Regions from separate parts of the Bradyrhizobium sp. AUGA SZCCT0177 genome, predicted to be linked through region 2. Evidence: riboswitches for the same ligand, from Rfam matches in the RefSeq annotation. Region 2 holds a riboswitch; the other holds the start of a gene.
The links. Region 2 has a riboswitch for cobalamin ahead of JQ597_RS24290 (TonB-dependent receptor). Riboswitches for the same ligand answer to the same signal wherever they lie in the genome.
Positions count from the first base shown of each region.

Region 1: another riboswitch for cobalamin. It lies ahead of JQ597_RS18125 (ribonucleoside-diphosphate reductase subunit alpha); the one in region 2 lies ahead of JQ597_RS24290 (TonB-dependent receptor).

Region 1 covers NZ_JAFCMA010000014.1:105,930-110,346, forward strand. Annotated here, with positions in the region: gene metE (5-methyltetrahydropteroyltriglutamate--homocysteine S-methyltransferase) at 1-1,082, opposite strand, end outside; cobalamin riboswitch at 1,190-1,390, opposite strand; cobalamin riboswitch at 1,513-1,730, shown strand; gene JQ597_RS18125 (ribonucleoside-diphosphate reductase subunit alpha) at 1,846-4,417, shown strand, end outside.
Region 2 covers NZ_JAFCMA010000022.1:35,860-40,276, reverse strand. Annotated here, with positions in the region: gene JQ597_RS24305 (ABC transporter substrate-binding protein) at 1-196, opposite strand, end outside; gene JQ597_RS24300 (ABC transporter ATP-binding protein) at 196-978, opposite strand; gene JQ597_RS24295 (FecCD family ABC transporter permease) at 975-2,018, opposite strand; cobalamin riboswitch at 2,153-2,352, shown strand; gene JQ597_RS24290 (TonB-dependent receptor) at 2,467-4,417, shown strand, end outside.

The DNA.
Region 1 (4,417 bases), on a different contig from region 2:
ATCGGGACGTGCAGCAGCGAGCATGATGGCGCGAGCTGCACGCGGTCGCCGCCGAGCCTGGTGACCACAGGTTCCAACCGGTCGAGCAGCCGGCTCAGATCGGCGCGCCAGATGTTGCGGCCGTCGATGATGCCGAGCGACAGTACGCGGTCCTTTGGGAAACCGGCGAGATCATCGAGTTGTTCGGGTGCGCGCACGAGGTCGAGATGCAGACCCGCGACAGGCAGGGCCAGCGCGGTGTCGCGGTTGGCGCCGAGCCCGCCAAAGTACGTGGCCAGCATGATCTTGAGCTCAGGCACCGCCTTGGTGATTTCCGCATAGGCATAATGCAGTGCCTGCTGCGCGATGATGTCGAGGTCGAGGACCAGACACGGCTCGTCGATCTGCACCCATTCCGCGCCGGCCTTGGTGAGTTCGCGCAGCACCTCGATATAGACCGGCACCAACCGGTCTAGCAGCGACAGCGTGTTGAATCCCGCATCCTTGCACTTGGCGAGTTTGAGGAACGTCACGGGGCCGACCAGCACCGGGCGGGTCTGGTAGCCGAGCGCTTTGGCTTCCAGATACTCCTCGATCGGCTTGCGCGAGGCGAGCGTGAAGGTCTGATCCTTCTCCAGTTCAGGCACCATGTAGTGGTAATTGGTGTCGAACCATTTTGTCATTTCCAGCGCCGGCACGCCGTGGGCCGCGTCGTGGTGGGCGTGGCCGCAGTCCGCATCATGCGCCGCGCCTTGGGCGCCGCGCGCCATCGCGAAGTAGGTGGCGAGCGGAACCGTGCCGCCGTTCCAGCCGTAGCTTTTCGGAATGGCGCCGACCATCACGCAGGTGTCGAGCACCTGGTCGTAGAACGTGAAGTCGTTGGACGGGATGATGCTGACACCAAGCTTCTTCTGGCGCGCCCAATTGGCCGCGCGCAGCCCGATGCCGGTCTCGATCAGGGCTTTCTCGTCGGTCGTACCCGACCAGAAGCTCTCCAGCGCGAATTTCAGCTCGCGGCGCGGACCGATGCGCGGCGTGCCGAGCGAAGCGACGGGAAGTGAGGAGGTAGAATTTACAGAAGCAGTCGCATTGGAAACAGACATGGCTTAACCCCAAAAGTTGGGGGCAAAGGCCGAAGTGACACGTCTGGATTCCAGGCGTCAGGAGGCGCGCGGAATCGCAACCGCACCACCGGGACACCCCGCCCGAGGACGTTTATGTTGTCGAGGCAGGTCTCCTGGCTTGCGGGTCAATGCTGCTGTCCGGTCTTCCCAAAACCTTTGCGGGTCTCAGTGACTTTGTTGGACAGCGGCTCGCCGCTTACAGTTGCGGGGGCAGCTCCGGCTTCACACCGGCTTCCCTCTTAGCTTCGGGAAAACCATCCCGAAGAACCACGACGCGTCCACTTACTGGCAACTCGGCGCGCCCGTCAACTCGATCGCCGGTTGTTGCGGTTGTTCACAGCTTCAACAGGGTGGACCAGAATTTTCGCAGGCTCGGCTAGCGCACCATTGACACGATTGCCCAAATCGCACCAGATGTAGTTGTCACGGTCCATCACGACGCAAGTCATGGTGGCTAAGAGGGAAGTCGGTGACTGCGCCAAAGGGCGCGAAATTCCGACGCTGCCCCCGCAACTGTAAGCAGTGAGTTGTTCCCGCCTTTACGTCACTGATGCGGCTTCGCATTGGGAAGACAGGGAATAACGACGACCTGCGAGCCAGGAGACCTGCCGCGACACCGAAAAAACGTCCACGGGCGGGGTGTCCCGGCGGTCGCTTGCAGATCTATGCCGGCGTTGCCGTCGCGCATTCGATGCAGCGTCCCCAAAGACATCCGGCCTCAACAACACCACGGGGTCTGCCGATGTCCGAATCTTCCGGTCTCATTTCTCTCGAAGCCAAAACCGCTCCCTTATTCCAGTTGCGTCCCGAAACGCTCGCCGCGCCGGACGCCGAACTTCCGATGCAGGTGATCCGCCGCAACGGCACGGTTTCGAAATTCGATGCCAGCAAGATCTCGGTCGCGATGACCAAGGCGTTTCTCGCCGTCGAGGGCCACACCGCGGCGGCCTCGCGCCGGGTGCACGAGGTGGTGGAACAATTGACCGCGGAAGTCGTCGGCGCGCTGTCACGCCGGATGAGCGAAGGCCGCACCTTTCACATCGAAGACGTGCAGGACCAGGTCGAACTGGCGCTGATGCGCAGCGAGCACCACAAGGTGGCGCGCGCCTATGTGCTGTACCGCGACGAGCGCACCAGGCAGCGCGCCGAGCAGGAGGCCGCCAAATCGGCCAAGCCTGCGGCAGGACCCGTGCTGCATGTGACGCTGGCGAACGGCACCAAAGTGCCGCTCGATACCGCGCGGCTCGCGCTGATCGTGGGCGAGGCCTGCGCCGGTCTTGATGGCGTCGACGCCGCGCCCGTCATCGCGGAAACCCAGCGCAATATCTACGACGGCATCAGCCAGGACGAGCTGGCGCTCGCTTCCGTGATGGCTGCGCGGACGCTGGTGGAGCAGGAGCCCAACTACGCTTACGTGAGCGCGCGGCTGCTGCTCGACAAATTGCGCACCGAAGTGCTGTCCTACGTTCAGGGCGTGCCGACCAACGCCTCGCAGGCCGACATGGCCACGCGCTACGTCGAATACTTCCCGGCCTATATCAAGACCGGCATCAAGGCCGAACTGCTCGATCCGGATCTGGCGCGCTTCGACCTGAAGAAAATCGCCGCGGCGCTGAAGCCGGAACGCGATCTGGCGTTTCAGTTCCTCGGCCTGCAGACGCTGTACGACCGCTATTTCCTGCATGAAGGCGGCAACCGCATCGAGCTGCCGCAGGCGTTCTTCATGCGCGTCGCGATGGGACTTGCGACCCGCGAGATCGATCGCGAGGCCCGCGCGATCGAATTCTACGATTTGCTGTCGTCTTTCGATTTCATGGCTTCGACGCCGACGCTGTTCAATTCTGGAACGCTGCGGCCGCAATTGTCGTCGTGCTTCCTCACCACGATCGCGGATGATCTCGACGGCATCTTCAAGTCGGTCAAGGACAACGCGCTGCTGGCGAAATATTCCGGCGGGCTCGGCAACGACTGGACCCGCGTGCGCGGGCTCGGGGCCCACATCAAGGGCACCAACGGCGAAAGTCAGGGCGTGGTGCCGTTCCTGAAAGTCGCCAACGACACCGCCATTGCGGTCAACCAGGGCGGCAAGCGCAAGGGCGCGGTCTGTGCGTATCTGGAGACCTGGCATATCGACATCGAGGAATTCCTCGATCTGCGCAAGAACACCGGCGACGACCGCCGCCGCACCCACGACATGAACACCGCGAACTGGGTGCCTGACCTGTTCATGCAACGCGTCGAAACCGACGGCGAATGGACCTTGTTCTCGCCTGACGAGACGCCCGACCTGCACGACCTCTACGGCACAAAATTCGCCGAACGCTATGCCGCCTATGAAGCCAGGGCGGCGCGCGGTGAAATCCGCGTCTTCAAGCAGGTCCGCGCCACTGATTTGTGGCGCAAGATGCTGACCATGCTGTTCGAGACCGGGCATCCCTGGATCACGTTCAAGGACCCCTGCAATCTCCGTTCGCCGCAGCGCCATGCCGGCGTCATCCACTCCTCCAACCTCTGCACGGAAATCACGCTCAACACCTCCGACGACGAGACCGCGGTTTGCAATCTCGGCTCGATCAACCTGCTCAATCACATCCAGGGCGGCCGCCTGAACGAGGCGCGGCTGAAGAAGAGCGTGACGATTGCGATGCGGATGCTCGACAACGTCATCGACATCAATTTCTACACGATTCCGGAAGCGCGGCGTTCCAACCTGCGCCACCGCCCGGTCGGTCTCGGGTTGATGGGGTTCCAGGACGCGCTGCAGGCAATGCGGATAGCTGTCGCCTCCGATGCGGCTGTGACGTTCGCCGACACCAGCATGGAGGCGATCTCCTACTACGCGATCTCGGCTTCGGTCGATCTTGCCGCTGAGCGCGGCCGCTATCCCTCGTTCGACGGATCGCTGTGGAGCCAGGGCATCCTGCCGATCGATTCGATCGAGCTATTGGCGGAAGCGCGCGGCGGTGTCGCGATGGATCGTTCCATGACGCTCGATTGGGGCAGCTTGCGCGAACGGGTCAGATCGACCGGCATGCGCAATTCCAACGTGATGGCGATCGCGCCGACGGCGACGATTTCCAACATCTGCGGCGTCGCGCAGTCGATCGAACCCGCCTACCAGAACCTCTATGTCAAATCCAACATGTCCGGCGACTTCACCGTCGTGAACGAATTTCTGGTGCGTGACCTCAAGGCGCGCGGGTTGTGGGACGAGGTGATGGTCAACGACCTCAAATATTTCGACGGCAGCGTCGGCTCGATCGACCGCATCCCTGATGATCTCAAGGCGCTCTACGCCACCTCGTTCGAGATCG
Region 2 (4,417 bases):
CGACGTCACCGGCCACCCAGGCATCGCGCGAATAACGCGAAAGCCCGAGGATCTGCTCGGGATCGGCTAGCGACAGCAGCAATTGATCGCTGCAGACGTTCATCGACACGATCCGCGGCAGCTTAGCTGATAACGCGGAGCCGGCCGGCATCGCCAGCGCGGCAACCGCCAGCAGCACGCCAAGCCGGCCGCGCATCACAGATCCGCCCACGGCACGATCACGGCCTCGCGCTGGTATTCGGCGCGGTAGGCGCTGATCCGGAACACGTCGGCTATCACCTGCTCCGACAGCGCTTCCACCGGTGCGCCCTGCGACACCAGCCGGCCCTCCTTCAGAACCAGCACATGATCGGCGAATCGTGCGGCCAGGCCGAGGTCGTGCGTCACCACGATGACCAGCACGCCCTTGTCGGCGGTGGCGCGCAAATTCTTCATCACGTCGATCTGATGGCGCGGATCGAGCGAGGCGGTCGGCTCGTCGGCCAATATCACCGGCGCTTCGACCGCCAGCACGCGCGCCAGCGCGACGCGGCTGCGCTCGCCGCCGGACAGTTCGGTGACGCGGCGTTCGCTGAATTCCACCACATCGACCGCCTGCATCGCGCGCAATACGGCTTCAGTATCCTTTGGCGACAGCCGCGCCGGATCGGTCGCGCCGTGCGGATAGCGGCCGAGCGCCACGATATCGCGCGCCGGCAGTGGCCAGTGCACGATGTGGCCCTGCGGCAGATAGGCAAAGCGTTTTGCGCGTTCACGCAGCGACAGATCGGCCAGCGCATCGCCGCCGATATGGATACTGCCTGAGGACGGCAGCAGCCCCGACAGCGCGCGCAGCAGCGTGGTCTTGCCGGCGCCGTTCGGTCCGACCAGGGCGACCAGATGACCCGCGGTCAGCGACAGCGATACATCGCTGAGCACATGGCGGCCGGCCAATGTCACGTTTACGCCCTGCGCCGTGAGAAGCGTTGCTTCGCTCATGCGACACCTCCCCCGAGCGCGCGGCGTTCGCGCGCGATCAGATAGAGGAAGAACGGCACGCCAATGATCGAGGTCAGCACGCCGACCTTGATGTCGCTGGTCGAGGGAATGATCCGCACCGCGATGTCGGCGGCGAGCAGCAGCGCCGAGCCTGCCAGCGCACTCGGCACCAGCAGCCGCGCCGGATCATGACCGATCAACGGCCGCATCAGATGCGGCGCGACGAGGCCGATGAAGCCGATGGTGCCGGTGACCGCAACCGCGCCGCCGACCCCAAGCGCAACGCCGGTGATCACGATCAGCCGCAGGCGCCCGACATCGACGCCGAGGCTCTGCGCGGTTTCCTCACCGAGGCTGAGCGCGCGAAAGGAATGGCGCTGGCTGAACAGGATAATACCACCGGCAACGATGAACGGCAGCGCCAGCATCACGTGCTGAAAACTGCGATCCTCCAGCGATCCGAGCAGCCAGAACGCGATCTCCAGCACCACGAAGGGATTGCTGGAGAGGTTCATCACCAGCGCGGTGGCGGCGCCCGCCAGACTCGAAATCGCAAGGCCCGCCAGGATCAGGATCAGCAGCCCGGCATTGCGGCCGGCGATCGTCAGCAGCACGAACACCGATCCGAAAGCGGCCATGATCGCCACCACCGGCAACGCATAGGAGCGCACATCGGCCCACCCCAGCGCGATCACCAGCACCGCGCCGAACGCGGCCGATTGCGGCGCGCCGAACAGCGAGGGCGAGGCCAGCGGATTGCGCAGCAGGCCCTGCAGCGACGCGCCTGACATTCCCAGGATGGCGCCGATCGCCAGCGCCAAGATGGTCCGCGGCAGGCGGATTTCCCGCACGATCACCTGCGACACATCGCTGCCGCCGCCGAGGAGAGCTTCCATCACCGCCAGCGGCGACAGCCGCACCGGCCCGATGCCGAGCGAGATCAGCACTAACAGCCCGACGAGGCCGGCGAGCGCGGCCGTCACGCCAATCCGGCGGCGCGCGGCCTCCTCGTTTGCAGCAATGATGGTCTCAACACTCATCGATCGTCCCCGGACGGTCAGCCCGTACCGCACAACGCGTTCGAACGGTACTGCTCATGCGACATAAAAGACGCACTCGTCCAGTGAGGATCGCAGGCGAGGCCTGATGGGATTGACTCTATCTTTGACAAACTTCTACCATAATTTTCGACGGTTCCCGTTTTGGGGATCAAAAGGGAATGCGGTGCGGGGACAGTCCCCCAATTCCGCGGCTGCCCCCGCAACTGTAAGCGGTGAATCTTTCGTCCTACGCCACTGGGATTCTCGGTCCTGGGAAGGCGACGAAAGGTAACGACCCGCAAGCCAGGAGACCTGCCGTCAGCCGTGGTCACACGCGAAGATGTCGGTCGGGGAGTACAGGCATTAGTTTCACCAGAGCTGCTTACAGCACGATGGTGGGACTTGGTTCGCTGTGACGTGCCACTGACGTCATACCGAGGCCTGAACCATGTCTTCCACCACCACTGCCGCCAAGCGGTGCCGCCGTTTTTTGCTGGCGTCCAGTTTTCTGGCGCCGATCATGGCGCTCACCAATTCCGGCGCGCAGGCCCAGCAGACCGCCACAGCGGATCAACTGCCGGCGATCGAGGTCAACCCGCCCGGCGACCAGAACCGGACCCGCGCCAAACCCGCTTCCGATCAGGGCTCGGGCACGCGCCGCGTCGTCGCGCCGAACCCGAGGCCGTCAAGCAATCGGAACCCTGCGCCGGGGACCGGCTCGAACGTCGCGTCACAAGGCGATGGCCAGGGCGGTGGCGGAACGCCCGTCCGGCAATTCGCCGGCATCGTCGGCACATCGGCGACCGTCATCACGGCTGAAGAAATCGCGCATTCACCCGCGCAGACCTTGCAGGAAATCATCGCGCAAACACCGGGCGTGCAGCTCACCAGCCTGTATGGCGGCGTCAACGGCGCGAAGACCAGCGTCGATCTGCGCGGATTCGGCGCGTTTGCGACCTCCAACACCCTCGTGCTCATCAACGGCCGCAGGCTCAATGACGTCGACATGGCCGGTGTCGATTTTTCGACCATCCCGCGCGATTCGATCGAGCGTATTGAAATCACCCGCGGCAACAGCGGCGCGGTGCTGTACGGCGACAATGCCGTCGGCGGCGTCGTCAACATCGTGCTGAAAAACGGCGTCGGCGGCCCGCCGGTCGCGATCCGCGGCGAAGCCGGCGTCGGCTCCTTCAACCAGCGCATGGCCTCGGTCTCGGCCGCGACCAATTTCGGTCCGTGGTCGACGTCGTTCTACGGCAACGCCATCAAGTCAGACGGCTACCGCGTCAACAACGCGCTCGACCAGCGCAACGGGGTCGGCAACCTCAACTACACCACGCCCGGCCTCAGCGCGTTCCTGACCGTGACCGGCGACGATCAGAAGCTCGGCTTCCCCGGCGGCCGCATCGTCGATCCCTCGATCGGCGTCAACGAACTGGTCACGGCCCGCACCGGCACCAGCACGCCGTTCGACTACGGCAACCAGCAGGGCGCCAGCGCCACCGCCGGCTTCACCAAGACCCTGTGGAACGGCGTCGATCTCATCATCGATGGCGGTGTGCGGGACAAGAAACAGCAGGCCGCGTTCTTCAATCCCTTCGCCAACAGTTACGTCGACAGCCATCTTCAGACATGGTCCCTGACGCCTCGATTGAGCGTCAAGAATGTAATGTTCGGACTACCCTCTTCGATCCTGACCGGCATCGATTATTACGATGCGACGTTCCATCAGGAGCGGCCGGAATTTAAGGGCACACCGCCGATCCATACTTACGATCTGTCGCAAAGAACGATTGCCGGCTATTGGCAGCAAACCCTTGGGCTGTTGCCGACAACGGATTTCTCGTACGGCGCGCGAATCCAGAACACCAGCCTGAGTGCGCGGGACCGCCTTAACGATCCGCCGAATTGCGCCCTGTTTTTTACCTGCGGCGCTCAGAACCTTCCGCTGGATAGCAGCGAAGTCCAGCACGCGCTGCATGTCGGCCTCGAACATCGCTTCAACAATATCGTCTCGGTATTCGGCCGGGCCGCCCGCGCGTTCCGCACGCCGAATGTCGACGAGAGATTGTCCTCCGGACCCTCCTTCGATCCTGTCTTCTTCACCCCAATTCCCGGCACCTTCCAGCTGAAAACCCAGACCTCGCACGACGTCGAAGGCGGCTTCCGCATCAAGTCGGGCGGATTCCAGATGCAATCGAGCATCTACAACATGGACCTCGAGAACGAGATCCATTTCGTCCCCGCGCTGTTCTACAACGTCAACCTCGATCCGACCCGCCGTTACGGCTCCGAGACCAGCGCCTCGCTTCGCATCAGCGACAGCGTGCTGCTGCGCGGCGGTGTGGCCTACACCCGGGCGGTGTTCCGTGAAGGGCAGTTCGCCGGCAATGACGTTC